Regions from separate parts of the Micromonospora reichwaldensis genome, predicted to be linked through region 3. Evidence: predicted binding sites of a transcription regulator. Region 3 holds the regulator's gene; each other region holds the start of a gene.
The links. The regulator HrcA, encoded in region 3, represses chaperone genes, less so after heat shock. The targets are predictions, from matches to a motif close to GGTTNGCACNCTCNNNNNGAGNGTGCNAACC.

Region 1 (10,030 bases), on a different contig from region 3:
TCACGGTCCGTACGCTCAGCCCCGCGAGGGTGTCGGCGGCCATCTGCTCCATGGTCGGCTCGTCGAGCACGATGCCGCTGCGCTTCTCCCGGCCGAGGAACATGTTCTGCACGATGTCGAGGTTGTCGCAGAGCGCGAGGTCCTGGTAGACGACCTCGATGCCGAGCGCGGCGGCGTCGCGGGGGCTGTTGATGGTCACCGGCCGGCCGTCGAAACGGAACTCGCCGGCGTCGGTGGGGTAGATGCCGCTGATGCACTTGACGAGGGTCGACTTGCCGGCGCCGTTGTCGCCGACCAGCGCGGTCACCTCGCCCGGATGGGCGGAGAAGGCGACGTCACGCAGGACCTGGACGGGACCGAAGCTCTTGTCGATCCCGCGTAGCTCCAGCAGGGGGGTTGCGGACACGGGGGCTCCTTCAGGTGGAGGGGAGGTCTCGGATCCCGTCCGGCGCGAACCGCCGCCCGGCACAGGGTCCGTGCCGGGCGGCGTGCGCGTGGAATCGGGTACGGGTCAGCTGATGCCGGCGTCGGCGCAGAGCTTGGCGTACGCCCCGGCGCAGACCTCGTCCTTGGTGACGAAGCCGTCGGCGATGACGTCCTTGACGTTCTCCTTGAAGATCAGCTTCGGGGTCAGCAGGACCGACGGGACGTCCCGGCCGCCCTCCGGGTCCTTGACCGTCTGGCCGGTCTCCTTCTTCTCACCCTTGGCGACCGCGATGGCCAGGTCCGAGGCGGCCTTCGCCTCCTCCTTGATCGCCTTGTAGACGGTCATGCACTGGTCGCCGGAGAGGATGTTCTGCAGGCCCTGCGGGGTGGCGTCCTGGCCGGTCACCGGGACCTTGCCGTTGAGCTTGTTCTTCTTCAGCACCGAGATGGCCGCGTTGCCGAGGCCGTCGTTGGCGGCGAGCACGCCGTCGATCTTGCCGCGCTGCTGGGTGAGCATCTGCTCGAAGATGGTGGCCGCCTGGGCGTTGTCCCACTCCGGCACGTTCTGGTCCGGGCCCTTGGTGTACTCCTTCGAGTCGAACTTCGGCTTGAGCACCGAGTCGTACCCGTTCTTGAACAGGGTGGCGTTGTTGTCGGTCGGCGAGCCGTTGAGGTACGCCACCACCGGGTTCTTGGCGCCCTTGTCGGTCAGGCACTTGCTCAGGCCCTCGCCCTGGAGCTTGCCGACGACCTCGTTGTCAAAGCTGACGTAGTAGGTGGCCGAGCCGCCCAGCGTGAGCCGGTCGTAGTCGATGGTCGCCACGCCCTGGGACTTCGCCTTGTCGAGCACGGCCTTGCCGGTGCCGGAGTCCAGGTTGACGATCATCAGGGCGGTGACGCCGTTGGTGATCATCTGGTCGGCGATGGTCTGGAACGCCGTCTTGTCGCCCTGGGCGTTCTGGATGTCGAAGTCGACGCCGGCCGCCTGGAACGCCTCCGTCAGGAACTTGCGGTCCGCGCCCTCCCAGCGGGCGGAGGACTTGCTGTCCGGCAGGATCACGCCGATCTTCGGCTTCTTCTCGGTGGAGCCGCCGGCATCGGAACCGGAGTCGTCGCCGCAGGCGGTCAGGCCGCCGGCGGCCAGCAGGCCCACAGCGGCGAAGGTGAGGAAGCCCTTGCGCATCAGCAGGGTCCTTTCGGGGGTGGGGGATGATGTTGGTTTGTTGTGTCCGGCAACGTATTCCGGTTCGCGCCGTGGGCACAAGAGCGCCGAGGTGGCGAGTTTGTTGTCGGCAGTAACAATTCAGCAACGTCCCTGACACCCGGCCGTCGCCCACCGGGGAGCGCTCTCTCCCGGCCGAGGGGAGCGGCGCAGCTCAGCGGGCCGACAGCGGGGCCGTGACCGCCCCGGTGAGGGCGACGAGATCCTGCGGGGCGAGCTGGAGCTGGAGCCCGCGCCGGCCCGCCGAGACGTAGACGGTGGGATGGTCGAGCGCCGACGAGTCGAGCACCGTGGTCAGCCGCCGGCGCTGGCCGAGCGGGCTGATCCCGCCGCGCACGTAGCCGGTGGCCCGTTCGGCGACCGCCCGGTCCGCCATGGCGGCCCGCTTGCCGCCGACCGCCGCGGCGAGCGCCTTGAGGTCCAGCTCGCCGGTGACCGGCACGACCGCCACCGTCAGCGTGCCGTCGACCTCGGCGACCAGCGACTTGAAGACCCGCTCCGGCGGCACCCCCAGGGCCGCCGCGACCAGCGCACCGTAGTGGGGCGCGTCCGGGGAGACGTCGTACGGATGGGTGCTGTGGGCGATCTTCCGCTTGGTCAGCAGCGCGGTCGCCGGAGTGCCCTGTCCCGCCATGACGGTCAAGCTAACCCGACCCCGTACGACCCGCGAGCCGAAAAGGCCGGACGCCCCCGCGCTACCCGACCGGCCGGCAGACCAGTACCGTCGGCGCCCCGGCGACCCGCGTCAGCACCAGGCTGGCCGCCTCGTCCCCGGCCAGCCGCAGGTCCCGGCGGAGCTTCTCCGGCTCCAGTGCGGACCCCCGCTTGAGGATCTCCACCCGGCCGACCCGGCGCTCCCGCAGCAGCGCCCGCAGCCGCTTGAGCGAGAACGGCAGCACGTCGGTGACCTCCAGGCAGCGGGCGAACGGCGTCGGCGTCGGCGCGTCCGCGTAGAGGTAGGCGATGCTCGGGTCCGCCAGCGTCGCGCCCAGCGTCTCGGCCAGCTCCGCGACCAGGTGGGCGCGGACCACCGCCGGATCCGGGTCGTACAGGAAGCGGCGCGCCGGGCCGACCGGTGCTTCGGCGTCCCCGGAGCCCGTCACCTGATGGCAGGGGACCCTTCCTCTACCGGAAGCGTTAACAGGGGGCCCTTCCTTACCGCGCAGCAGGGTGGCGCGGCGGGGGACCTGCGCCAGTTCGCCGCACCACAGGGCCGCCTCGACCAGGTCGCCGTCGACGCTCACCCACTCCGCCTCGGCGCCCGCCGGGACCAGCGCGTGGTCGATGCCGGGCGCCACCTTCACGACGGTGTGCGGCACCCGCTCGGCCAGCCCGACGACGAAGTCCCAGGGCGGCGAGTAGGCGTTCGGGTCGAAGATCCGCCGCCCGGTGCCCGCCTTCCGGCGCGCCGGGTCGCAGAACACCCCGTCGACCCGGTCCACGTCGAACGCCGTGGCGTCGCCGCACTCCACCGTGAACAGCTCGGCCAGCCCGGCCGCCTCGGCGTTCGCGGCGGCCATCGCGGCGGTCAGCGGGTCGGCCTCCACGCCGTACACCCGGATGCCGGCGCGGGCGGCGGCGAGCGCGTCCGCGCCGAGGCCGCAGCCGAGGTCGGCGAGCGTGCGCACCCCGGCGGCCCGCAGCCGCTCGGCCCGCCGTGCCGCGACGACGCCCCGCGTGGCCTGCTCCAGCCCGGCCCGGGTGAGGAACATCCCCGCCGCCGCCGGCCCGAACTTGCCGACCGCCCGGCGGCGCAGCTCGGCCTGGGTGAGGGCGGCCGACGCCAGGTCGGCCGGCAGCCCCGTCGAGCGGAGCGCGGCCGCCGCGGTCAGCGGATCGCCGCCGGCCACCCGCGCGGCGGCGGCGAGCGCGGCCGACCCCTCGGGCGTACGCAGGGCGGCGAACTGGTCGAGATCCACCCGGTCATTGTGGTCGGCGGACCCGACGCGCCGGCCGGCGGGTTGGCACTCTCCTTGACGGAGTGCTAGCCGAGGAATAACCTGCGATTAGCACTCTCACCCCGAGGGTGCCAGCTTCCGGGCCCCATGGTCCGGCTGCTGAACGCCAGGCGGACCGGCACCCGCGACGACGGCCCCGCCCGGTGGCATGTGGCAGATTGACGCTGGTCGGCATGCCGGCCGGTAACGAAACCAAGTACCCGGGAGGGTATGCCCGTGACTACCGCGACCAAGGTTGCGATCAAGCCGCTCGAGGACCGCATCGTGGTCCAGGCGAACGAGGCCGAGACCACCACCGCCTCCGGCATCGTGATCCCCGACACCGCCAAGGAGAAGCCGCAGGAGGGCACCGTCCTCGCTGTCGGCCCGGGCCGGATCGACGACAAGGGCAACCGCGTGCCGGTCGACGTGAAGGTCGGCGACACCGTCCTCTACTCGAAGTACGGCGGCACCGAGGTCAAGTACGCCGGCGAGGAGTACCTGGTGCTCTCCGCCCGCGACGTCCTCGCGGTCATCGAGAAGTAAGCAACCGATCAGTGTCGTCGCCCCGGTCCGGCTCGCCGGGCCGGGGCGACGTCGCTTCGAAGGGACATTCATGGCGAAGATCCTGAGCTTCTCGGACGACGCCCGGCACCTGCTCGAGCACGGTGTCAACGCCCTCGCGGACGCGGTCAAGGTCACCCTCGGCCCGCGCGGGCGCAACGTCGTCCTGGACAAGAAGTTCGGTGTGCCCACGATCACCAACGACGGCGTGACCATCGCCAAGGAGATCGAGCTCACCAACCCCTACGAGAACCTCGGTGCGCAGCTGGTCAAGGAGGTGGCGACCAAGACCAACGACGTCGCCGGCGACGGGACCACCACCGCCACCGTGCTGGCCCAGGCGATGGTCCGCGAGGGCCTGCGCAACGTCACGGCCGGCGCCAACCCGGCCGGCCTCAAGCGGGGCATCGACGCGGCAGCCGCCAAGGTCTCCGAGGCGCTGCTCGGCCGCGCGGTCGAGGTCGCCGACAAGAAGTCGATCGCGCACGTCGCGACGATCTCCGCGCAGGACGCCACGATCGGCGAGCTGATCGCCGAGGCGATGGAGAGGGTCGGCCGCGACGGTGTCATCACCGTCGAGGAAGGCTCCGCCCTGCACACCGAGCTGGACGTGACCGAGGGTCTCCAGTTCGACAAGGGCTTCATCTCGCCCAACTTCGTCACCGACATGGAGTCGCAGGAGTCGGTCCTGGAGGACCCGTACATCCTGATCACGACCCAGAAGATCTCGGCGATCGAGGAGCTGCTGCCGCTGCTGGAGAAGGTCCTCCAGAACAGCAAGCCGCTGCTGATCATCGCCGAGGACGTCGACGGCCAGGCGCTGTCGACGCTGGTGGTCAACTCGATCCGCAAGACCCTGAAGGTCTGCGCGGTCAAGGCCCCCGGCTTCGGTGACCGGCGCAAGGCGATGCTCCAGGACATGGCGATCCTCACCGGCGCCGAGCTGGTCGCGCCCGAGCTGGGCTACAAGCTCGACCAGGTGGGCCTGGAGGTGCTCGGCACCGCCCGGCGCGTGGTGGTCGACAAGGAGAACACGACGGTCGTCGACGGCGGCGGCAAGTCGAGCGAGGTCGCCGACCGGGTCGCGCAGATCCGCAAGGAGATCGAGGCCTCGGACTCCGACTGGGACCGGGAGAAGCTCGCCGAGCGGCTGGCCAAGCTGTCCGGCGGCATCGCGGTCATCAAGGTCGGCGCCGCGACCGAGGTCGAGATGAAGGAGCGCAAGCACCGCATCGAGGACGCGATCGCCGCGACCAAGGCCGCGGTCGAGGAGGGCACCGTCCCCGGCGGCGGCGCCGCCCTGGTGCAGATCCTGCCGGCGCTCGACGACGACCTCGGCTTCACCGGGGACGAGAAGGTCGGCGTCTCGATCGTGCGCAAGTCGCTGGTCGAGCCGCTGCGCTGGATCGCCCAGAACGCCGGCCACGACGGCTACGTCGTGGTGCAGAAGGTCGCCGGCAAGGAGTGGGGCCACGGCCTCGACGCCGCCACCGGCGAGTACGTCGACCTGGCGAAGTCCGGCATCGTCGACCCGGTGAAGGTGACCCGCAACGCGGTCACCAACGCGGCGTCGATCGCCGGCCTGCTGCTCACCACGGAGAGCCTCGTGGTGGAGAAGCCGGAGAAGGCCGAGCCGGCCGCCGCCGGTGGGCACGGCCACAGCCACGGCCACGGCCACCAGCACGGCCCGGGCTTCTGACCCTCGCCGTACGCCCGGTCGGGGCGCACCGTCCGTGTGACGGTGCGCCCCGACGCCTTTCGGCGGGCCGGGGGCGTGACCATCGGCCGGCCGGTGCGTCGCCAACCACGGGTGGGAACGCCGCGACGCCGCGTCCCCGGGCGGGGACGCGGCGTCGGTGTGGTCTCGAGGAGGTCGCCGGCTCAGGCGATCTTGCGCTGGGCGGGGACGGTCGACCGGTGCGGCTGGCCCAGGCGGGCCTCCAGCCGGGCCACGTCGACCCGGCTCTGGCGGCGGTCGGCCAGGTCCTCCCAGCCGACGGCGAGCAGCCGCAGCCGCTCCGACTCGCTGAAGCCGCCCCAGACGCCGTACGGCTCGCGCACGGCGAGGGCGTGGGCGGCGCACTCGGCCCGCACCGGGCAGGCGCGGCAGACGGCCTTCGCGCCGGACTCCCGGCGCAGGCGGGACGAGCCACGCTCGCCGTCCGGGTGGAAGAACTGCGCGCTGTCCCGGCCCCGGCAGGCACCGAGCCGCTGCCAGTCCCAGAGGTCGACGATGGGTCCGGGCAGTCTGCGTACGTTCGACATCAGCACCCCTCCTCCCGCGCGGCACCGCGCAGATCCTGGTGAATCGGCGTCCGGGCGACGGTCCGCGCAGGCGCGCCGTTTCCGGCCTGGGACCTCCGTACCCGGGCCGTCGCCGGCTCACACGCCTGTGATCGAAAACTTCCGGCAACTGGCGGCATATGCCCCACTTGTCGGAAAAGTTCGTTGGATTGCCCGAACCCCCTCGCGACCCGACCCGGTCATGGTCTGCTCTTGGACGGAGAGGAGACCACTGTGCGTACGGTTCTCGTGTGCGTTCGGACGCCGCTCGCGGCGCAACATCTCGCGTCCGCGGCGGCACGGCTCGGGCTGTCCGCCGTGGTGCGGACGGCGGTCTCCGATCCCGAGGTGATGCTGCGGCTGGCCGAGCGCCCCGCCGACGTGGTGCTCGCGGACACGGCCCTCACCCGGCCGGACAGCGCGGGCTTCGTCCGGCGGGTGCTCGCCCGCGCGCCGCAGGCCTCCGTGCTGCTGCTCGGCACGGAGGAGTCGGAGGCCGCCGCGGCCACCATCAGCGCGGGTGCCCGGGGCCTCATCCAGGGCGTCGACCAGGACCTGACCAGCGCGGTGGCCAAGGCCCTGCTGCTGCTCTCCTCGCCCGGCCGGGCAGCCCGACGCCCGGCCACCGACCCGGCCCGGGACACCGCGGCGGTCGGCGGTCCCGCCCGTACCGGCCCGGCCGGCCGGCCGCCGGCCGAACCGGGATCCAGCTGGCAGGCGACGGCCCCCGACGGCCCGGGCGGCACCCCGACGGTGGTGCCGGCGCAGCGCGGCGACGACCCGGCCGAGCCCGCCGACGAGCCGGCCGAGGCCACGCCCCCCGGGCGGCGGTCCGGGCCCGGCCCGCGCGGCGGCCGGTCCCAGGTCGGGCTGACCGAACGCGAACTCCAGGTGCTGCTGGGCATGGCGGAGGGCAAGAGCAACGCCGAGATCGGCCGGGAGCTGTTCGTCTCGGAGGACACCGTGAAGACCCACGCGCGGCGGCTGTTCCGCAAGCTCGGCGCGCGGGACCGCGCGCACGCGGTGGCGGCCGGTTTCCGCGCCGGCCTGGTGGCCTGAACCAGCGGTACGGCCGCCCAGGACGCCTCGGGGCGCGGAGCGGGGGCCGGGACGCCTCGGCGCGCGGAGCCGGGCGGGTGGCCCGGGCCCCGCCGGTGCGGCCCCGGCCCGCCTCAGCGTTCGGCGTCGGGCTCCTCGTCGGCGCCCTCGGTCAGGGTGTCGTGCACCCCGTCGGCGTAGCCACGGGCGTAGTCCCAGGTGACGTAGTGGTCCGGGTCGGGGTCGTAGGCCGGCTCGTGCACCCGGGGACGCCCCGAGCTGAGCAGGTGGCGCAGGTTGCCCCGCAGCAGGTCCCAGTCGAAGTAGTGCGGCTCCCGGCAGTCCTCGCACTCGATGACCAACCCGCGCACCCCGATCGGCGCCAGAAGCGCCTGGTAGATCTCCAGGTCGGCGAGATCCTCCAGCACGTCCTGTCGCTCGACGTCGGTCAGCGGGTCGAGCGGGGCGTCGTCGCCCGGATCGTGCAGGCCGGCGGCCGGATCAGCCGGGTCGCCGTTGAAGGGGTCGATGGGCTCGTCGTGCACCCCCTCACCGTAGACCCAACGCCGGGGCCGCGTCCGCCCCCGCCGCCGGTGACCTGGGCTGCCACCGCCCGGGAACGGCCCGTGCCGGTGGGTACGATGGGACGACGCGCCCGTCACCCGGCGTGTGCCGGTGCCCGCCCGCGCCACCTCGCTGAAGCCCGTCCGAGCAGCTCAGGGGAGCAATCGTGGAATTTTCGCCCAGCACCGATCTACCGGCCGGCGCCGACAGCGGCGAGCTGGGCGGCCACCTGCCGGAGCTGCCCGCCGGCTCCGCCCGGGTGGTTCCGCTCGGGTTGACCTTCGACGACGTGCTGCTCCAGCCGGGCGAGTCGGACGTGGTGCCGAGCCGGGTCAACACGGTGACGAAGCTGACCCGCAACATCAGCCTGAGCATCCCGCTGCTCTCCAGCGCGATGGACACGGTGACCGAGGCCCGGATGGCGATCGCCATGGCCCGCCAGGGCGGCATCGGCGTGCTGCACCGCAACCTCTCCCTGGAGGACCAGGCGCTCCAGGTCGACCTGGTGAAGCGCTCCGAGTCCGGCATGATCACCAACCCGGTGACCGCCAGCCCCGACGACACCCTGCGCGACGTCGACGCCCTCTGCGGGCGCTACCGCATCTCCGGCGTGCCCGTCGTGGACGGCGAGGGCCAGCTCGTCGGCATCGTCACCAACCGCGACATGCGGTTCGTCTCCGACCCGGCCACCCCGGTCCACCAGATCATGACCCGCACCCCGCTGGTCACCGCCCCGGTCGGGGTGCGCAAGGAGGACGCGCTCGACCTGCTGCGCCAGCACAAGGTCGAGAAGCTGCCGATCGTCGACGACTCGGGCCGGCTGCGCGGCCTGATCACGGTCAAGGACTTCACCAAGAGCGAGCAGTACCCGAACGCCACCAAGGACGACGCCGGCCGGCTGCGGGTCGCCGCCGCCGTCGGGGTGGGCGACGACGCCTACAAGCGGGCGCGGGCGCTGGTGGACGCGGGCGTCGACGTGCTGATCGTGGACACCGCGCACGGCCACCAGCGGGCGGTGCTGGAGATGGTCGCCCAGCTCAAGAAGGACGTCACCATCGACATCGTCGGCGGCAACGTCGCCACCTACGCCGGCGCCCGGGCGCTGGTCGAGGCGGGCGCCGACGGCGTGAAGGTCGGCGTCGGGCCGGGCGCGATCTGCACCACCCGGATCGTCGCCGGGGTGGGCGTACCGCAGATCACCGCGATCATGGAGGCCGCGCGGGCCGCGCGGCCGGCCGGCGTCCCGGTCATCGGCGACGGCGGCATTCAATACTCGGGCGACATCGCCAAGGCGCTCGTCGCGGGCGCCGACACGGTGATGCTCGGCAGCCTGCTGGCCGGCTGCGAGGAGAGCCCCGGCGAGCTGATCTTCATCAACGGCAAGCAGTACAAGGCCTACCGGGGCATGGGCTCGCTCGGCGCGATGCAGTCCCGGGGCCAGGGCAAGTCCTACTCCAAGGACCGCTACTTCCAGCAGGACGTGCTCGCCGAGGACAAGCTGGTCCCCGAGGGCGTGGAGGGCCAGGTGCCCTACCGGGGCCCGCTGTCCGCGGTCGCCCACCAGCTCACCGGTGGGCTGCGCGCGGCGATGGGGTACGTCGGCGCGGAGAGCATCCCCGAGCTGCACCGCCGCGGTCAGCTCATCCGGATCACGGCGGCGGGGCTCAAGGAGAGCCACCCGCACGACATCCAGATGACGGTCGAGGCGCCCAACTACCACTCCCGCTGACCATCCCCCCTGCGACAACTGGAGTCCCCCATGCGTGACGTGGTCGAGATCGGGCTGGGCAAGACCGCGCAGCGCGGTTACCACCTGGACGACATCGCCATCGTGCCGAGCCGCCGGACCCGGGACGTCGACGACGTCTCCACCGCCTGGCAGCTCGACGCGTACCAGTTCGGCATCCCCTGCGTCGGGCACCCGTCGGACGCGACGATGAGCCCGGCCTCCGCCGTCCGGCTCGGCCAGCTCGGCGGCCTCGGCGTGCTCAACGTC
Region 2 (10,030 bases), on a different contig from region 3:
GCGCTGGGGCTGCTCCGGGCGATGCCGCCGGTGCACCACGAGGCGTATCTCGCCGCGCTGGCCGCCACGGCCGCCCTGGCCGCCCTCGTCCTGCGGGCGCTGGCCCGCCGCGCGGCGGGCGCGACCCCCCGGGTGCCCGCGTCGGCCGCCCCGCGCCGGGCGCCCGCGTCGGGCGTCACGCTGCTCGGGGTGGCCGGCGGGCTGGCGCTGCTGCTGCCCTGGGTCTGGCTGGGCGCCCTCGGTGGGCTGCTGGAGACGGTGCTCGCCGGGGTCGCCGCCGCCGCGCTGGGCGTGCTGGCCGGGGCGCTGCTGGACGACGCCTTCTGGTCCCGCTTCACCGTCGGTGAACCGCCCCGGCCGGCCCGGTTGGTGCTGGTCGGCGGCCTGGTCGCCGGGGTCACGCTGCTGCTGCTCGCCGCCGGGGTCGGCCAGTCCGGAGCCCAGCTTCCCCTGTTGCTGACCCTGCCGCCGGCCGGCTTCGCGCTGGCGGCCCTGCACGCGGCGGCCCGCCGCCCGGCCCCGGCCGGCCCGCCGGGCGCCGCCTCCGTCGGCTCCCCGGGTGCCGCTCCGGCCGGCCCCTCCGGACCGCTCCCGGCCGGGCGACCGGGGACGGGCGCTCTGCGGCCCGCGACCCGTTGGCTGGTGGGGCTCGGCGTGCTCGGCCCGCTGGCCTTCACCGACCCCGAGGAGATCACCCTCCTCCTGGCCAGCACCCGCGACGTGCCGTTCTGGGTGGCCGCCGCCGCCGGCGCCGGGCTCGCCGTCGCGGCCGTCCTCGCCGTGACGTACGGGGTGCTGCTGGGCTGGGGCCGGCGGCCGAGCCGGCGGGTCGCCGGGGTGACCGTCGGCGTCCTGCTGGTCGCGGTCGGCGGGGTGGCCGTCGGCGTGGGCCAGCCCGGCCTGCACGGCGAGCGGCTGTTCGTGGTGCTCCGCGAGCAGGCCGACCTCGCCGGCGTCCCGGCGACGACCGGTCGGGCCGGCCGGGACGCCCGGGTCGCCGAGGTCCACCGGCGGCTGGTCACGACCGCCGAGCGGACCCAGGCCGACCTGCGCCGGGACCTGCGCCGGCTGCGGCTCGACCACACCCCCTACTACCTCGTCAACGCCGTCGAGGTCGACGGCGGGCCGGCGGTGCGGGCCTGGCTGTCGCGCCGTCCGGAGGTCGCCCGGGTGCTGGTCAGCCAGCGGGTGCGACCGCTGCCCGCGCCGGCCGGCCGCAGTCGCGGCACCGCGCCCGCGCCCACCGGCCCCGAGTGGAACGTCCGGATGCTCGGTGCGGACCGGGTCTGGTCCCAGCTCGGGGTGGACGGCTCCGGGATCGTGGTCGGCAGCTCGGACTCGGGCGTGGACGGCGGGCACCCCGCGCTGGCGGGCGGCTTCCGGGGCGGCGACGACTCCTGGCACGACCCGTGGAACGGCACCCGGGCGCCGACCGACCAGGGCGGGCACGGCACCCACACGGCGGGCAGCGCGGTGGGCCGGGGCGGCATCGGGGTCGCCCCGGGCGCCCGGTGGGCCGGCTGCGTCAACCTGGACCGCAACCTCGGCAACCCCGCGTACTACCTGGACTGCCTCCAGTTCATGCTGGCGCCCTTCCCGGCGGGCGGGGACCCGTTCACCGACGGGCGCCCGGCACGCGCGCCGGACATCCTCACCAACTCGTGGGGCTGCCCGGCGCTCGAGGGCTGCGACCCGGGCGTGCTCGGGCCGGCCACCGCCGCCCTGGACGCCGCCGGCGTCATGGTGGTGGCAGCGGCCGGCAACACCGGGCCGTACTGCCGCTCGATCGACGACCCGCCCGCCCCGTACGCGGACGTGCTGACCGTCGGCGCGGTGGACCGGCAGCGCAAGGTCACCCTGTTCTCGTCGCGGGGACCGGTGCCGGGGGCGGCCAAGCCGGACGTGGTCGCGCCGGGCGACGAGGTGCTGTCGGCGATGCCGGGCGGCGGGTACGCCGTCCTGAGCGGCACCTCGATGGCGACGCCGCAGGTGGCCGGCGTGGTGGCGCTGATGTGGTCGGCCAACCCGGCGCTGGTCGGCGACCTGCCCCGCACCCGGCAGATCCTCCGGGACACCGCGACCCCGGCCGTGGCCACGTACGCCGCCCGGACGCAGACCTGCGGGGGCGACCGGAACATCACCGGCGCCGGCCTGGTCGACGCGTACGCGGCGGTGCGGGCGGCACGGGGCTGAGGGGCGGAGCGCCGGTTCACCCCAGCCGGTCGAGGAACTCCCGCGAGCGCCGCAGCACCAGTGTCGTGGCCTCCGCGTCGTACGACGGCAGCGTGCTGTCGGTGAACAGGTGCTGGTCGCCCGGGTAGACGAACAGCTCGCCGAGGTCGGGGCCGACGATGCCGACCAGCTCGCGGGCGGCTTCGATGTCGCCCTCCAGGGCGAAGAACGGGTCGGCGTCCATGCCGTGGATCTGCACCGGGACCCCGGCGGGCCAGGGGCCGACGGCCCATTCGCCGGTGACGGGCAGGCAGGATTCGTAGAGCAGCGCGCCACGCGCGCCGGGCCGGGTCTGGGCGAGCCGTTGGGCGGTGGCGGCGCCCCAGGAGAAGCCCGCGTGGACCAGCCCGTCGGGCAGCTCGGCCACGGCCCGGTCGGCGCGCTCGCGCAGCACCTCGCGCCCGATGCTCTTCGTGAGCGCGAAGCCCTCGTCGAGGGTCGCCGGGCGTTCACCGTCGAACAGGTCGGGGGTGTGCACGGTGTGCCCGCCCGCCCGCAACTGTTCGGCGAACTCGCGCAGCCCGTCGGTGAGCCCGCGCAGATGGTGGAACAGGACCACGTCGGCCATCTCTACACTCCTGTCAACAGACGACAACGATCGAATGATCCATGATTCTAGAACGGTCGAGAAATGTCGAGCAATGAGCGGATCCCGGACTACGACCTCGACGAGCTGCTCGTGGTCACCGCGCCCGCGCAGCTTCGCGCGCTGGCCGATCCCCTGCGCGCCACCCTCCTGGAGCTGCTCCTGGAGCGGGCCGCCACGGTGACCGAGCTGGCCCGGGCGGTCGACCGGCCGAAGAGCAGCGTCGCCTACCACGTGACCGCGCTCGTCGACGCCGGCCTGCTCAGGGTGGTACGGACCCGGCGGGTGCGGGCGATCGACGAGCGGTACTACGGGCGGGTCGCCCGCACGCTCTACATCGGCGCGCTCACCCGGCCCGAGGACAGACAGGTCGCGACCGCCGTCAACGGGCTCGCGGAGGCCGTCGCCGAATCGGCCGCCGCCCACGCCGCCGACGACCTGCGCTGCACCCTCGTGCACGCCCGCATCCCGATCGAGGAGGTACGCGCGTTCTGGGCCGAGGTGCAGGCGCTGGCCCGCCGCTTCGCCCAGATCCCCCGATCCGGCGACCAGGTGTACGGGTTCGTCGCCGGCCTCTATCCCACCGACGCGCCGACCCTCCCCGACCCCGACCCAGGCGCCGACAGGGGCTCTTCTTAACAGAAGCGCTCCGGTGACCTAGGGTCGGCGTCCATGGACCTGAAGATCGTCGAGCTGGGGCCCGACCGGCGGCCCGCCGTGGTGGAGCTCTGCGGGCGGGCACTGGACCTGCCGGAGGACGCAGCCGAGGCGCCGGCCGTCGTGGACACCCTCTGGGCGCGGGCCGCCGCCCACCGCCCGGTGTTCGTGTGGGGCGCGCACCGGCAGGGGCGCCTCGTCGGTGTGCTCATCGGCTCCCTCGCCGCCGGCGACGGCGACGCCCGTGGTCACGTCGACCTGGTCGCGGTGGCACCGGAGGAGCGGCGGCGCGGTGTCGGGAGGGCCCTGCTGGCGACCGCCGAGGCGCGACTCGCCGAGCTCGGCGCGGTAGAGGTGCTGCTCGCCGGGAATCCGCCGCACTACGCCTGGCCCGGCATCGACGTGCGCTACACCCCGGCGGTCTGCGCCGCGCTGGCGCTCGGCTACTGGCAGGACCGGACGGCGTGGAACATGACCGCCGACCTGTCGTACGACGGCTCGCCCGCGCTGCGCCCGACGGAGCCGGCGGAGGCGCGGCTGGCCGGGCAGGGCGTCACGGTCCGGCGCGCCGAGGCGGGTGACCTGCCGGCGCTGGCGGAGTTCGCCCGCGCCACCTTCGGCGGGGCCTGGGACGCCGAACTGGCCGGCTCGGTGGGCCGGGAGGGGGCGGGCTGCCACCTGGCCGAGCGCGACGGCGAGGTGCTCGGCTTCGCCGCGTACGGGTCGTCGCGGCCGAGCTGGTTCGGCCCGATGGGCACCGCCCCGGCGGCCGAGGGTTCGGGGATCGGCGGGGTGCTGCTGCGCCGCTGCCTGCGCGAGCAGCGGGCGGCGGGCGTGACGGCGGCGCAGATCGGCTGGGTCGGGCCGGTCCCGTTCTACTCGGGCAGCGCGGGCGCCCGGATCGAGCGCGTCTTCTTCCTGTACCGCAGGACGCTCGGGGACTGACAACGGGGCGAAGGGGATATAGACCCTCATAACGTCATTCGCCCGCATTGGTGATCGTCGCGCCCTACCGTTTCCGGTAGAGGAGGCAGCCATGACCACGGACGACGAACGCCCCGGCCCGTTGCCGTTCGACCGGCTCGACTACGGCGACGCCGAGCAGCAGGCGGAGATGGCCGGCGTCGACGAGCCGGCCGACGAGCCGGTGACGCTGGTCGACGAGCCGGTGCAGATCCCGCAGCCGTACGACCGGGCGCAGAAGAGACGCAACCAACGGCCACTGCCGACGTGACGGCGCAAGGGGCGGACCGCTGACGCGGCCCGCCCCTCACGGCGTTGTTGGAGCTGGACTCAGAAGTCCATGTCCCCGCCACCCGGACCAGCCGGGGCGGCCGGGGTCTTCTCCGGCTTGTCCGCCACGACGGCCTCGGTGGTGAGGAAGAGCGCCGCGATCGACGAGGCGTTCTGCAGCGCCGAGCGGGTCACCTTGGCCGGGTCGATGATGCCCGCGGCCAGCAGGTCGACGTACTCGCCGTTGGCGGCGTTGAGGCCGTGACCCGGGTTCAGGTTACGGACCTTCTCCACCACGACGCCGCCCTCGAGGCCGGCGTTGACGGCGATCTGCCGCAGCGGGGCGTCCAGCGCGACCTTGACGATGTTCGCACCGGTCGCCTCGTCGCCGACCAGGTCCAGCTTGTCGAAGGCGGTCTTGCCGGCCTGCACCAGCGCGACGCCACCACCCGGGACGATGCCCTCCTCGACGGCGGCCTTCGCGTTGCGGACGGCGTCCTCGATGCGGTGCTTGCGCTCCTTGAGCTCGACCTCGGTGGCCGCGCCGACCTTGATCACCGCGACGCCGCCGGCCAGCTTGGCCAGTCGCTCCTGCAGCTTCTCGCGGTCGTAGTCGGAGTCGCTCTTCTCGATCTCGGCCCGGATCTGGTTGACCCGGCCCTGGATCTGCTCGGCGTCGCCGGCACCGTCGACGATGGTGGTCTCGTCCTTGGTCACCACGACCTTGCGGGCGCGGCCCAGCATGTCGAGGCCGACGGCGTCCAGCTTGAGGCCGACCTCCTCGCTGATGACCTGGCCACCGGTGAGGATGGCGATGTCGGCCAGCATGGCCTTGCGGCGGTCACCGAAGCCCGGCGCCTTGACGGCGACGGACTTGAAGGTGCCCCGGACCTTGTTGACGACCAGGGTGGCCAGGGCCTCGCCCTCGATGTCCTCGGAGATGATCAGCAGCGGCTTGCCCGACTGCATGACCTTCTCCAGGATCGGGAGCAGGTCCTTCACCGACGAGATCTTGCTGTTGACGATCAGGAGGTAGGGGTCGTCGAAGACGGCCTCCATGCGCTCCGGGTCGGTCATGAAGTAGGCCGAGATGTAGCCCTTGTCGAAGCGCATACCCTCGGTGAGCTCCAGCTCCAGCCCGAAGGTGTTGCTCTCCTCGACGGTGATGACGCCTTCCTTGCCCACCTTGTCCATCGCCTCGGCGATGATCTCGCCGACGCTGGTGTCACCGGCGGAGATGGAGGCGGTGGAGGCGATCTGCTCCTTGGTCTCGACGTCCTTGGCGAGCTTGAGCAGCTCCTCCGAGACGCTGGCCACGGCGGCCTCGATGCCCCGCTTCAGGGCCATCGGGTTGGCACCGGCGGCCACGTTCCGCAGGCCCTCGCGGACCAGGGCCTGGGCCAGGACGGTCGCCGTCGTCGTGCCGTCACCGGCGACGTCGTCGGTCTTCTTCGCGACCTCCTTGACCAGCTCGGCGCCGATCTTCTCGTAGGGGTCCTCGAGCTCGATCTCCTTGGCGATGCTCACACCATCGTTGGTGATGGTGGGGGCACCCCACTTCTTCTCGAGGACGACGTTGCGGCCCTTGGGGCCGAGGGTCACCTTCACGGCGTCGGCGAGCTGGTTCATGCCCCGCTCGAGGCCGCGGCGCGCCTCTTCGTCGAACGCGATCATCTTGGCCATACGGCGTTGTCCTCCTGGACACTCACGGGCCACCCGGAGTGTGTGTCCCGGATGGGCCGCCTGGTGTACGCACCTTGGGACGTCGCCACCTGGCGACGACGACGTCTCCTCGGCCGGGCCGGATAGCCCGCGACGACCGGCCATGTGCCGCAGCCGCGTCTGGACGCCGCTACGACCGTGGCCCTACCGCCCCGACCATTGGCACTCACGGTATGCGAGTGCCAATGACTTGTTTAGCACTCTCCCCTGCCGAGTGCAAGCACGATCGCCCCGGTCAGCCGAGTTCACCGGCCAGCCGGGCGCTGTCCACCGGCCCCTCGTGGGCACGCTGCTCGGCGTACGTGACGACCAGGCCGACCAGCTGGGCGAGGTGGGTCGGCAGGGCCAGCACCGCGCCCACCAGCGTCACCACGAGCACACCGACCGCCGTGCCGGGCGATTCCAGCGGGGTGGTGCCGAACGGCAGCGTGCCGATGCCCTCCACCATGCTGGCGGCCCCGCTGCCGACGATCACCGCCGCCGCCACCAGCGCCACCCGGCCGAGCAGCAGACCGAGCCGGTCGTGGAACATGCGGAAGGAACGGCCGATCGGGTGCTGCCGCTCGAACAGGTAGACCGGGCCGGCCATGCTCAGCGCGAAGGCGAAGTAGATGCCGGGGATCACGCAGAGACAGACCCCGAGCCCGATGATGACGCTCATCAGCAGGGTCCAGCCCCAGAGGCCCAGCGCCCGGCGCACCCCGTAGGAGAGGGCGGCGCCCACGCTCACCGGTTGACCTGCCGCCTGCCGGGTGACCACCCAGGTGCCGGCCGCCCAGCCCAGGCTCTGCACGAAGCCGAAGACGAGGGCGCTGCCGAGCACCACGGACAGCAGGACGACCGTGTCGGTCAGGAAGGTGTCGGGCAGCGCGGCCGGGTCGCCGGCCATCGACTCCTCCCACTTGGCGCTCGGGTCGACGACCAGCGAGAGCATCGACACCACCAGGGCCGGCAGCGCCTGGGTGAGCAGCAGGATCGGCAGCAGCAGCCGCCAGCCCCGACGTACCGCGCCGACGCACCGGCCGAACCAGCCGTTGACGCCCGCGCCGGGCGGGGTGACGAGCACGTCGGCCGGGTCGAGGCCGTGCCCCGGCGGGTACCACCCGTGGACCGGCTGCCCGGGATAGGCGACCGGGGCGCCCGGCTGCCCGGGGTACGCGACCGGGGCGCCGGGGTACCACGGCTGCCCGCCGTACGGGCCGGAGCCGGCCGGGTACCCGCCGGTGGGCGGGAAGACCCAGTCCTGCGGCTGTTGCGGGCCTGTCGGCGCAGCGCCGCCCGGGCCGACGGGTGGCGTCGCGGAGGGATCGGGATCTCCCGGGGGCGGCGCGGCCTGGGGTGGCTGGTCGGACATGAACCCTCCTCAGCGATGGCTGGAACGGCTCACGATCCTCCCCTGCCGACGCAACCGCGCCGAAGCCCGCCCCCGTGGAGCGAACCGGCCGACGACCGCCCGGCCCACCGGGCGCCCACCCCCGGCCGACGCCCCACGACCGGCGGTCAGGAGGTCGGTCGGCGCGGGGACGCGGGAGGGACGCCCGTCAGGCGATGACGCGCACGCGCTCGGCCTGGGGGCCCTTCTGGCCCTGGGCGATCTCGAACTCGACCCGCTGGCCGTCGTCCAACGCCTTGTAGCCGTCCATCTCGATCGCCGAGAAGTGGACGAAGACGTCCTGCCCACCGTCGACGGCGATGAAGCCGTAGCCCTTTTCGGAGTTGAACCACTTCACGGTGCCCTCTGCCACGGTGCACTTCCTCACTCTGCGCGGCGTTCCACGACCCCGGAGGCCGGGCGGGCCGGCACCGGAGGACCACCGGCTCGGCGATCGACGAGGGCCGCTGAAACGGTGACCGAAATCGCACGCTACACGAAGCGTGACGACACCGCACGACCACAAATCGGACATACGCCGATCGCCGGCCATCGGCCGTCATCGCTGTGATAGGCATTCGGCATGACGAGCACGCCCGACGGTCCGGGGCCGACGCGGCGGGCGGAGATCCGGCGGGTCCGACCCCCGGACGCTGCTCGGATGCGGGCGCTGCGGCTGGAGATGCTCGCCGACGCCCCGCTGGCCTTCCTGGAGACCCTCGCCGACGCGGCGGCCCGGTCGCACGCCGACTACGCGGCCAGGATCGCGTCCGTCTCCGTCGGGACGGGCACCGCCCAGTTCGTCGCGGACCCGGGCGGCCGGCTCGTCGGGCACGCCGGCGGCACGGTGGCCCCCGGGGAGCCGGGGCTGACCGTGGTGTACGCCGTCTACGTCACCCCGCCCTGGCGGGGCACGGGCCTCCTCGGCGACCTCGTCGACGCGGTCGCGGCCTGGTCCCGCGCCTGCGGGCGCCCCGAACTGATGCTGGAGGTCGTGGTCGGCAACGACCGGGCCTACCGCGCGTACCGGCGGCTGGGCTTCGTCGACACCGGCGTACGCGTCCCGCACCCCACGGTCCCGGCGCTCACCGAGCTCCAGATGCGCCGCCCGGCCTGACCCGCGCCGGCGATGCGTTCCGCCCGGACCGGATCGGCTGCCCGGAGCGGCCCGTGCGGGGCCGACCCGGGCAGCCGGACCTCTCAGGCGTGCCGGCGGGACTGCACGATGCGGAACCGGTTGGCCACGTAGGCGCCGTCGGTGAGCGCCGAGTTGGCCGCCGCGTTGGCGCCGCTGCCGTGGAAGTCGGAGAAGGCCGCCGACTGGTTCACGAAGACCCCGCCGGTCAGGTTGCAGGACAGGTGCACCCCGACCTCGATCGCCGCGGCCTCGGCCGCGTCGAGGACCGCCTCGTCGGTGGAGTAGACCGCCGCGGTGAGCGCGCCCTTCTCGCCGACCGTGGCGCGCAGGATCTCCAGGCTGTGCGCGGTGGAGTCCGTGGCGATGGCGAACGAGATCGGCCCGAACCACTCCTTCGAGTAGGTCGCGGTGTCGTCGGCCGCCAGCCTGACCACCGTCGGGGTGCGGACCACCGCGCCGGGGAAGGCCGGGTGCTCGACCGTACGCGACTCCAGCACGGCCTCGCCGACCTTGGTGACCTCGTCGAGGCGCTCCAGCACCCCGTCGTTGACGATCGCGCCGGTCATCTCCACCCCGCGCGCCGGGTCGGCGGTGACCTTGGCGACCGCAGCGGCGATCCCGCCCGCCACCTCGTCGAAGCTCTTGTGCCCCTGGTCGGTCTCGATGCCGTTGCCGGGGATCAGGATGTTCTGCGACGTGGTGCACATCTGGCCGCTGTAGAGGCTCAGGGTGAAGCCGAGGTTGCGGCACATCCCGGCGAAGTCGTCGGTGGAGTCGATCACCACCGTGTTCAGCCCGGCCTTCTCGGTGTAGACCGCCGCCTGCCGGGCGTTGGCCTCCAGCCAGTCGCCGTACTCGGTGGAACCGGTGAAGTCGATGATCTTCACGGCCGGATGCAGGGCCAGCGTGGAGGCGAGCTTCTCCCCGGGAGCCTCGGGGGCGAGCAGCACCAGGTTCGGGTCGAAGCCGGCCTCGGCCAGCACCTCCCGGGCGTACTTCACCGTGATCGCCAGCGGCAGCACCGCGCGCGGGTGCGGCTTGACGACCACCGGGTTGCCGGTGACCAGCGAGGCGAACAGCCCCGGGTACG
Region 3 (10,030 bases):
CTTCAAGGTCTTCACCCAGCAGTTCGTGCTGGCCGGCGGCACGCAGGACCGGCCGACGTTCATGCTCTCCATCTACTCGTACGCGGAGGCGTTCTCACCCCCGCCGAAGTACGGGCTCGGCGCCGCGATCGCGGTGATCCTCACCCTGATCCTGCTGGTGGTGACCGGCCTCTACGTCCGCATGGTGCTCAAGCAGGAGGAGGACGCGTGACGCGACGCGGAGGCGGCGGGGGCGCGAAGCGACTCGCGCTCAACGGCGCGGGGCTGCTGGTGGCGCTCTTCGCCGCGTTCCCGGTCTACTGGATGATCGCGACCTCGCTGAAGCCGAGTTCGGAGATCTTCTCGTCCACTCCCCGGCCGGTGCCCACCGAGCCGACCCTGGAGCACTACCGGCAGATCCTCACCGGGAACCTGATCCCGGGCGTCACCTTCGGCGACTTCTTCCTCAACAGCGCGCTGGTCGCGGTCTGCACCGTGGTGCTCAGCGGGCTGGTGGCGCTGCTGGCCGCCACCGCTGTGGCCCGGTTCCGGTTCAAGCTGCGGACCACCTTCCTGATCATGCTGCTGATCGTGCAGATGATCCCGCTGGAGGCGCTGGTCATCCCGCTGTTCCTGATGATCCAGCGGCTCGGGCTCTACAACACCCTGCCGAGCCTGATCCTCACCTACCTCGGCTTCTCGCTGCCGTTCGCGGTGTGGATGCTGCGCGGCTTCGTCGCCGCGGTGCCCAAGGAACTGGAGGAGGCCGCCGCCATCGACGGGGCCAGCCGGGCGCAGATCTTCCGCAAGGTCCTCTTCCCGCTGGTGGCGCCCGGGCTGGTGGCCACGAGCATCTTCTCGTTCATCACCGCCTGGAACGAGCTGATCTTCGCGCTGACCTTCATCAACGACCAGGAGAGCTACACCCTGCCGGTCGCGATGACGTTCTTCTTCGGTCGCGACGACACCGCCTGGGGCCCGGTGATGGCCGCGTCCACGCTGTTCACCCTGCCGGTGATCATCTTCTTCCTACTGGTGCAGCGGCGGATGGTCTCCGGGCTGGTGGCCGGCGCCGTCAAGGGCTGACCCCGCACGGGGAGCGTGTAAGGAAGGGCCCCTTGTTAACGCATAGCGTTAACAAGGGGCCCTTCCTTACACGCGTTGGGGCGGTCTGCAGGGCGGGCTAGGCTGGCCGCCATGACGGGCAGGCTGGCTTCGGTGAACCTCGGCGGCGTGACCGAGGCGGCATGGGCGGGCGACGCGAGCGGTCGCAGCGGCATCGACAAGCGGCCGGTCGGCGGCCCGGTGCTGCTGCGCGTGGACGGGGTGGCCGGCGACTTCATCGGCGAACGCGCCCACCACGGCGGTCCGGAGCAGGCGGTCTACGCGTACGCCGAGGAGGACGCGTCCTGGTGGTCGGGGGAGATGGGCCGCAGCATCCGCCCCGGTGGCTTCGGCGAGAACCTGACCACGTACGCGGTGGACGTGACGGGCGCCGTGATCGGCGAGCAGTGGGCGGTCGGGTCCGCGCTGCTCCAGGTGACCAAGCCGCGCACGCCGTGCACCACCTTTGCCGGCTTCTGGGGCGTACCCGACCTGATCAAACGGTTCACGGTACGGGCGACGCCTGGGGCGTACCTGCGGGTGCTGCGCGAGGGGGAGGTCGGCGCGGGGGACCCGGTCGAGGTGGTGGACCGGCCCGCGCACGGGGTGACGATCGGCGAGGTGTTCCGGGCCCTGAGCCTGGAGCCTGAGCTGCTGCCCCGGCTGCTCGACGCGCCCGACCTGCCGGACGGGGTCCGGGAGAAGGTGCGCCGCCGGCTCGCCGGCCGGAGCTGACGGCGGCCGGGTGAACGGGAACGGGCCCCGTCCCGTGGGGGAGGGGGCCCGTCCGACGTCGGCTCGGCGCGCGCCGGGTGACCGGCTCAGCGCAGCCAGGGCACGTTGCGGTCGAGCAGGCCGCGCTGCTTGAGCTCCTTGCGCAGCGGGATCTCGTCGTCGATGTAGCCGTCCCAGTTGATGCCCCAGTAGTTGGCGGTGTGGGTGCCCTCACCGCAGAGCTGGCGCTGCACCGGCGTGCGGTTGGCCCACCACTCGCCGTCCTTGTCGATGTGCAGCTCGTCCAGCGGCCGGATCCACCGGTAGGTGTAGCCGACGAAGAGCATCTTGCGGGTGATGGTCGACAGGTTGGTGGACCGCGAGTGCCACTGGCGGCGGTCGAAGATGAAGGCGTCACCGGGGTTGGCGGTGATCTCCACCGTGCCCTCCGGGTCCGGGTTGTGCACGGAGGTGTCCGCCGGGCGGGGCAGCGAGTTCCACAGGTGGCTGCCCGGGATCACCTTGGTGGCGCCCCGGCCGTTCTCCGACAGGTCGGAGAGGACGTAGGCCACCTTGAGCGAGAACATCGGCCGGGGCAGGTTCGGGTCCATCGTCTCCGGGTCGGAGTTCTGCCGGTAGCCGTCCTGGTGCCATCCCCAGTAGGGCTTCTCCGGCTCCGCCGCGGGCGGGGTGACGTCCAGGTGGTTGTGGTGGGTGTAGATGTTCCAGCCGGCCAGGCCCCACATGTACGGGAAGGCGATCGGGTGGGTCAGCAGGTCGCCGAAGAGCTCGTCGCGCTCCAGGAAGCCCAGCAGGTGCAGGGTTCCGTCCTTGGTGGTGGTGCCCTTCGCCTTCTCCTCGGCGTAGACGCGGTCGACCGCCGCCTCCAGCGCCGCCCGGTGGTCCTCCGTCAGGACGTTGCGCAGCAGGAGGAAGCCCTGCTCGTGGAATTCCTTGCGGTCGGTGTCACTGATCGGTTCGTAACCGGTCCGGTCGCCGTAGTCGAACACTTCGACGTACCCCTCCCCATGAGGCGAAACCATTGCTGGCACAGGCCGCCGATCGTAACCCGCTGGTCTCGGGGCGGGGTACTGCCCAGCACGATATGCGACCGTTGTCCGGACTGTGGGGAGCGGCGCGGTGACGAAAAGTCACAGTCGGGTGGCGAGACGGGAGTTATCGCCGGTAATGCCGGTTTGCGCGGTGACTGCCGGTAAGGAGATCGGGGGCCACTACGCCTCGGCGAAGACCTCCGCGACGACCCGCCCGGTGGCTGGCGTGTCGTCGGTCCGGTTCCAGGTGCCGTCGCGGGCCGTCCACTCCAGGTCGCCGAAGCGCACCCGCTTCACGCCGTGGTCCTGGGCGTGCGAGACCAGCCAGTGCGCGTACCGCCAGCCCCGGCGCTCGTCGGCGGCCGGGACCGTCAGGCCCGTCAGGTCCGCCGCGGTGGTCGCGCCGGCCAGGCCCCAGTCCAACGACAGGCCGCGGGTCAGCGCGGTCGCCGCGGCCTCGCCGCGCATCGCCGGGTCGCGGCCCACCGTGCACGCGACCGCGCCGGTGGCGTGCCCGACCAGGGCCCGGGTCAGCACCTCGGACTCGTCGGCCCACTTCTCGTACGCCTCCGGGAAGGCCGAGCGCTGCACCTTCTGCGCCGCGTCGGTGACCCGCATCTGCTCCCAGCCGCGCACCTTCTTCAGCCCGGCGTAGAACTTCCTGGCCGCGTAGCGGGGGTCGCGGATCTGCTCCGGGGTGCCCCACCCCTGGCTGGGGCGCTGCTGGAACAGCCCGACCGAGTCGCGGTCGCCGCCCGCGAGGTTGCGCAGGCCGGATTCCTGGTAGGCGGTGGCCAGCGCCACGACGACGGCCCGCTCGGGCATCTTCCGCTGGATGCCGATGGCCGCGATCGTCGCCGCGTTGGCCATCTGGTCGGGGTCCAGCGCCACCCGGCCGTCCGCCTGCACCGTGCAGGTCCGGCTGGCCAGGGGGAGGCGCAGCTGCCCGCCCATCTGCCGGATGACGATCCAGATCCCGACCGCGACGAGGACGACGAGGACGACACCGCCCGCCACGACTGCCCGAGTACGCACCCACACCCCCTGATCGACAGTCCGACAAGCGTACGTCCCTCGTGGTGCCTTCCGGGTCGTCCGACCGGTTCTCCATGAGCGCCGGGCATGGCACCGACCCGCCGGGCGGACGCCCCGGCGGACCGCCGGCACGCAACCCGCAGTCCCCGCTCACCGCGCGGCCACACCCCCGCCCGGCGCCACCCCGGTGTTACCGGTCGGCGCCCGCGTCGCCGTCGGCGGGCACCCAGCGCGCCGGCCGCTTCTCCCGGAACGCCAGGACGCCCTCGCGTCCCTCCTCCGACAGGAAGTACCCGGTCGAGAGGGTGGACAGGTCGGCGATCTCCGCCCGCAGGTCCGCGGCGGGCGGCCGGCGCAGCAACTGCTTCGCCCCGGCCAGCGCGCCCGGTGCCCCCCGCACCAGAGAGTCGCAGTACCCCGCAACCGCCGCGTCCAGTCCGTCCGCCGGCACGGCGGCGGTGACCAGGCCGATCTCGGCCGCCCGCCGGCCGTCGAAGGTGTCGCCGGTCAGGTAGAGCTCGGCCGCCGCGCGGGGGTGCAGGCGGGGCAGCACGGTCGCGGAGATGACCGCCGGCACCACGCCGATCCGCACCTCGGTGAAGGCGAACGTCGCCTCCCGCGCGCACACCGCCAGGTCGGCCGCCGCGATGAGGCCGAGGCCGCCCGCCCGGGCCGGGCCGGCCACCTTCGCCACCACCGGCTTCGGGCACTCCCAGACCGCCGCGAGCACGTCGCCGAGCATCCCGGCCGGCACGGTCCCGCTGGCGTACGCGGCGGCCGTCTCCTTCAGGTCCGCGCCGGAGCAGAAGACCGGGCCCGTGTGGTCGAGCACGACCACGCGTACGGCGTCGTCGGCGACCGCCTCGGCGAGGCCGGCCAGCAGCTGGGTCATCAGCGGCGTGGAGAGCGCGTTGCGGTTGTGCGGGCTGTCCAGGGTGAGGGTGGTCACCCCACGGGCCGTGGCGACCCGTACGAGCGCGTCGGGAGAGGTCATGGAAGGGCACACTAGTGGCCATGCCCGGCGTCCTTCCAGAAGGCGAATCCGTCCCCGTCGACGGGTCGCTGCCCGCCACCGCCACCCGTGCCGTCGGCGCGCGCGGCTTCGGCGTGTACGTGCACGTGCCGTTCTGCGCCAGCCGCTGCGGCTACTGCGACTTCAACACGTACACGGCCGCCGAACTGGGCGGCGGGGCGGGCCGGGAGGGCTACGCCGACACCGTGCTGGCCGAGCTGGCGCTCGCCCGCCGGGTGCTGGGCGACGCACCGCCGCCCCGGGTGGACACGGTCTTCGTCGGCGGCGGCACCCCGACCCTGCTCCCCGCCGACGACCTGGCCCGGATCCTCGACGGCATCGACCGCACCTGGGGGCTCGCGCCCGACGCCGAGGTGACCACCGAGGCCAACCCGGAGTCGGTCACGCCCGAGTCGCTGAAGGCGCTGCGGGCCGCCGGCTACACCCGGATCTCGCTGGGCATGCAGTCCGCCGCGCCGGGGGTGCTGGCGATCCTCGACCGCACGCACAGCGCCGGCCGGGCCGTCGCCGCCGCCCGGGAGGCCCGCGACGCCGGGTTCGACCACGTCAACCTGGACCTGATCTACGGCACGCCGGGGGAGACCGAGGCGGACTTCGCCGCCTCCCTCGACCAGGTCGTCGCCGCCGGGGTGGACCACGTCAGCGCGTACGCCCTGATCGTGGAGGACGGCACCCGGCTGGCCGCCCGGATGCGGCGCGGCGAGCTGCCGTACCCCTCCGACGACGTCGCCGCGGACCGCTACCTCGCCGCGGACGCCGCCCTCGGCGCGGCCGGCCTCTCCTGGTACGAGGTGTCGAACTGGGCCCGCGACGAGGCGGCCCGGTGCCGGCACAACCTGCTCTACTGGACCGGGGCCGACTGGTGGGGCCTCGGCCCGGGGGCGCACAGCCACGTCGGCGGCGTGCGCTGGTGGAACGTCAAGCACCCCACGACTTACGCGAAGCGGCTGGCGGCGGGCGGCTCGCCCGGCCTGGCCCGCGAGGTGCTCACGGCCGACGAGGCGCACATGGAGGACGTCATGCTCCGGCTGCGCCTCGCCTCCGGGCTGCCCCTGGACGCCCTCGACGACGCCGGTCGGGCCGGCGCCGCGCGGGCCCTCGCGGACGGGCTGCTGGCCGCCGACGAGCACGCGGCCGGCCGGGCCGTGCTGACCCTGCGGGGCCGGCTGCTCGCCGACGCGGTCGTCCGCGACCTGCTGCCCTGAACCGCGTGCCGGGGCCGGCCGGGGGAGCGGCCGACCCGGGTCACTTGGTGAAGGCGTAGGTCATCGGGTAGCGGTAGAGCACGCCCTCGTTGGCCTTGAGCCCGGCGACGATGCCGAAGATCAGCGGCACCAGCCAGACGAGCATGGGGAGGAAGAACAGCACCCCGCAGGTGATCAGCGTGACCACCCAGCTCAGGACCCCGACGATCGTCCAGGTGAGCTGGAAGTTCAGCGCCGCGACGGCGTGCGCCCGGGCGGCCGGCGACTGCTGCCCCCGGACCATCAGCGCGATGAGCGGCGCCAGCCAGCCGAGCAGGCCGCCGCCGACGATCACGCCGGCCGCGCCGCCGAAGTGGGCGATCAGTGCCCAGTTCTTGTCGTCGTTGCTGGCGTAGCCGCCCGTCGGCGGTCCGTAGCCGCCACCGGCCGGATAGCCGGCCCCCGGCGCTCCGTAGCCGCCGGGCGGTCCGTAGCCGCCGGGCGGTGGGTAGTCGCCGGGCGGTCCGTAGCCGCCGGGCGGTGGGTAGTCGCCGGGCGGAGGGTAGCCGCCCGACGGCGGCTGGTCACCGGTGGGCGGCGGATAGCCACCGGGTGGAGGATGGCTGCCCGGGCCCGGTGCCCCGGACAGTGGTGCGGTGGGGTCGCCGGAGCCGGCGGGGCCGGGAACCCCCGACGGGGCGGTCGGGTCCGGCGGGAAGCCGGGGTCCCCCGCTCCGGGAGGGCGAGGTGGTTCAGTCATGAAGGTCACGGTAGGGGCAGCCGGCAAGGCGGCACCAGCGCGACACCGGCCGGGACGCCCGGAACACCGGCCCCACGGGGGCGTCGGGCGGGCCCGCGCGGTCGCCGATCGGACTGATCACCCCAGGTCGATCATCGCGCGGGCGGCCCCGCCGACGTAGACTGGCACTCGCTACAGTCGAGTGCCAGCAGCCCGCCCCGGCCCCCCGCGTGCCGGGGCCGACGTGCGACAGGAGGTGGGGAGGATGGGTCTCGACGACCGCAAGCTCGCCGTGCTGCGCGCGATCGTCGAGGACTACGTCGCCACGCAGGAGCCCGTCGGCAGCAAGGCGCTGGTCGAGCGGCACCAGCTGGGGGTCTCACCGGCGACCGTCCGCAACGACATGGCCGTGCTGGAGGAGGAGGGCTACATCCGCCAGCCGCACACCAGTGCCGGCCGGGTGCCCACCGACCGGGGCTACCGGCTCTTCGTGGACCGGCTGTCCCGGGTGAAGCCGCTCAGCCCGGCCGAGCGCCGGGCGATCGAGCGTTTCCTGGTCGGCGCCGTCGACCTCGACGACGTGGTGCACCGCACCGTCCGGCTGCTGGCGCAACTCACCCGGCAGGTCGCGGTCGTGCAGTACCCGAGCCTGGCCCGTTCCTCGGTGCGCCACCTGGAGCTGGTGCCGATCTCCACCACCCGGCTGATGCTGGTCATGATCGCCGACACCGGCCGGGTCGAGCAGCGGCTGGTCGAGCTGCCCGCGCCGATCCCCGCCGACGACGTCACGGACCTGCGCCGGCTGGTCAACGAGAAGCTGGTCGGCACCCGGCTGTCGGAGACCCCGCCGCTGGTGCAGGCGCTGGTCGAGGAGTCGGTGCCGCACCTGCGCCCGGCCATGACCACCCTCTCCACCGTGCTGCTTGAGACGCTGATCGAGCGGCACGAGGAGCGGATCGCGCTGGCCGGGACGGCCAACCTCACCCGCGGCGGCCTGCTCGACTTCCAGGGCTCCCTGCGCCCCATCCTGGAGGCGCTGGAGGAGGAGGTCGTCATGCTCAAGCTCATCGGCGAGGCGGAGCCGAGCACGACGCGGGTGCTGATCGGCGACGAGAACGAGATCGACAACCTGCGCGCCGCCTCGGTGGTCAGCACCGGCTACGGGCCGGGCGCGACCAGCGTCGGCGGCCTCGGCGTGCTGGGGCCGACCCGGATGGACTACCCCGGCACCATCGCCACGGTGCGGGCCGTGGCACGCTACGTGGGCGAGCTGCTGGCCCAGAACTGACCAGTCAGGGCCGACGGCCGGCTCCGGCCGCCGACCGGCGCAACGCGAGACGAACATGAGGACACGGAACGCAGTGGCCAGGGACTACTACGGCATTCTCGGCGTGAGCCGGGAAGCCTCCGACGACGAGATCAAGCGCGCCTACCGCAAGTTGGCGCGGCAGTTCCATCCGGACGTGAATCCGGATCCGGAGGCCCAGGAGAAGTTCAAGGACATCAACGCCGCGTACGAGGTCCTCTCGGACGACCGGAAACGGCAGATCGTCGACCTGGGCGGTGACCCGCTCGCCCCCGGCGGCGGGGGTGCGGGTGGCCCGGGCGGCCCCGGCGGCGCCGGGCCGTTCGTCGGCTTCCAGGACATCATGGACGCGTTCTTCGGCGGCGCGGCGGGCGGTTCGCGGGGCCCGCGACCGCGGACCCGGCCCGGCGCCGACGCGATCCTGCGGTTGGAGCTGGACCTGCACGAGACCGCGTTCGGCGTCGAGGCGCCGATCACCGTCGACACCGCCGTGCTCTGCACCACCTGCTCCGGCGCCGGCACGGCGGCCGGCACCCACCTGGCCACCTGTGAGGCGTGCGCCGGCCGGGGCGAGGTGCAGTCCGTGCAGCGCACCTTCCTCGGCCAGGTGGTCTCCGCCCGGCCGTGCACGGTCTGCCAGGGCTACGGCACCACGATCCCGCACCCGTGCCCGACCTGCGCCGGCGACGGCCGCGTCCGCACCCGGCGTTCGCTGACCGTCAAGATCCCGGCCGGTGTCGAGGACGGCATGCGCATCCGCCTCGCCCAGCAGGGCGAGGTCGGCCCGGGCGGCGGCACGGCCGGCGACCTCTACGTGGAGATCCACGAGCGGCCGCACGACGTCTACTCCCGCAAGGGCGACGACCTGCACTGCCGCGTCACGGTGCCGATGACCGCGGCGGCCCTCGGCACCCGGCTGACCATCAAGACGCTGGACAGCGAGGAGACGGTCGACGTCAAGGCCGGCACCCAGCCGGGCAGCAACCTGCGGCTGCGCGCCCGGGGTGTGCCGCACCTGCGCGGCACCGGCCGGGGTGACCTCTACGTCCACCTCGACGTGCGCACCCCCACCAAGCTCGACGCCGACCAGGAGAAGATGCTGCGCGACTTCGCCAAGACCCGGGGCGAGGAGGTCGCCGAGCTCACCAAGCAGGGCGGCTTCTTCTCCCGGATGCGCGACGCCTTCAACGGCCACGCCTGAGCGGCCTGACCGCCCCGGCGTCCGCCGGGGCGGCTAGCCTGATCGTCGTGTCCGCGCCGCTGTTCCTGGTCGAGTCGCTGCCCACCGCCGACCAGCTCACCCTGGGCGGCCCCGAGGGGCACCACGCCGCCACGGTGCAACGACTGCGCGTCGGCGAGGAACTCCTGCTCGCCGACGGCCGGGGCGGCACCGCGTCCGCGGTGGTCACGGCCGTCGGCCGGGGCACCCTCGACCTCGAGGTCACCTCCAGGGGGTACGTCGACGCGTCCGTCCCCCGGCTCGTCGTGGTGCAGGGCATCGCCAAGGGCGACCGGGGCGAGCTGGCCGTGCAGGCGATGACCGAGGTCGGGGTGGACGAGATCGTGCCCTGGGCGGCGTCCCGCTCGGTGACCCAGTGGCGCGGCGACCGGGGCGCCCGGGCCCGGGAGAAGTGGGTGGCGACGGCCCGGGAGGCGGCGAAGCAGGCCCGCCGGTCGTGGCTGCCGGTGGTGGCCGGCGCCCCCGACGAGTCCACCGCGACGGTGGCCCGCCGGATCGCGGGCGCCGCCGCGACGTTCGTCCTGCACGAGGAGGCGCGGGAGCGGCTGACCACCGTCGAGCTGCCCGCCGCCGGTGAGATCGTGCTGGTCGTCGGCCCGGAGGGCGGCATCGCCCCGGCCGAGCTGACCGCCTTCACCGAGGCC

Region 1: the regulator HrcA is predicted to act here: its motif matches at 3,653-3,683, upstream of groES (co-chaperone GroES).
Region 2: the regulator HrcA is predicted to act here: its motif matches at 6,588-6,618, upstream of groL (chaperonin GroEL).

Annotation. Positions count from the first base shown of each region.
Region 1 is NZ_JAVRFL010000005.1:102,609-112,638, reverse strand. It holds gene RM555_RS05720 (ATP-binding cassette domain-containing protein) at 1-406, opposite strand, end outside; gene RM555_RS05715 (sugar ABC transporter substrate-binding protein) at 512-1,609, opposite strand; gene ybaK (Cys-tRNA(Pro) deacylase) at 1,803-2,282, opposite strand; gene RM555_RS05705 (THUMP-like domain-containing protein) at 2,344-3,567, opposite strand; gene groES (co-chaperone GroES) at 3,817-4,131, shown strand; gene groL (chaperonin GroEL) at 4,202-5,848, shown strand; gene RM555_RS05690 (WhiB family transcriptional regulator) at 6,031-6,414, opposite strand; gene RM555_RS05685 (helix-turn-helix transcriptional regulator) at 6,667-7,491, shown strand; gene RM555_RS05680 (DUF5319 domain-containing protein) at 7,605-8,015, opposite strand; gene guaB (IMP dehydrogenase) at 8,201-9,763, shown strand; gene RM555_RS05670 (GuaB3 family IMP dehydrogenase-related protein) at 9,794-10,030, shown strand, end outside.
Region 2 is NZ_JAVRFL010000011.1:107,458-117,487, reverse strand. It holds gene RM555_RS11700 (S8 family serine peptidase) at 1-2,193, shown strand, start outside; gene RM555_RS11695 (dienelactone hydrolase family protein) at 2,210-2,800, opposite strand; gene RM555_RS11690 (helix-turn-helix domain-containing protein) at 2,864-3,457, shown strand; gene RM555_RS11685 (GNAT family N-acetyltransferase) at 3,491-4,420, shown strand; gene RM555_RS11680 (hypothetical protein) at 4,512-4,709, shown strand; gene groL (chaperonin GroEL) at 4,769-6,391, opposite strand; gene RM555_RS11670 (DUF3824 domain-containing protein) at 6,666-7,784, opposite strand; gene RM555_RS11665 (cold-shock protein) at 7,972-8,175, opposite strand; gene RM555_RS11660 (GNAT family N-acetyltransferase) at 8,386-8,919, shown strand; gene paaN (phenylacetic acid degradation protein PaaN) at 9,003-10,030, opposite strand, start outside.
Region 3 is NZ_JAVRFL010000032.1:47,780-57,809, forward strand. It holds gene RM555_RS23625 (carbohydrate ABC transporter permease) at 1-211, shown strand, start outside; gene RM555_RS23630 (carbohydrate ABC transporter permease) at 208-1,065, shown strand; gene RM555_RS23635 (MOSC domain-containing protein) at 1,177-1,818, shown strand; gene RM555_RS23640 (phytanoyl-CoA dioxygenase family protein) at 1,905-2,840, opposite strand; gene RM555_RS23645 (hypothetical protein) at 3,030-3,890, opposite strand; gene RM555_RS23650 (enoyl-CoA hydratase family protein) at 4,075-4,878, opposite strand; gene hemW (radical SAM family heme chaperone HemW) at 4,899-6,122, shown strand; gene RM555_RS23660 (DUF4870 domain-containing protein) at 6,163-6,861, opposite strand; gene hrcA (heat-inducible transcriptional repressor HrcA) at 7,106-8,128, shown strand; gene dnaJ (molecular chaperone DnaJ) at 8,202-9,347, shown strand; gene RM555_RS23675 (16S rRNA (uracil(1498)-N(3))-methyltransferase) at 9,395-10,030, shown strand, end outside.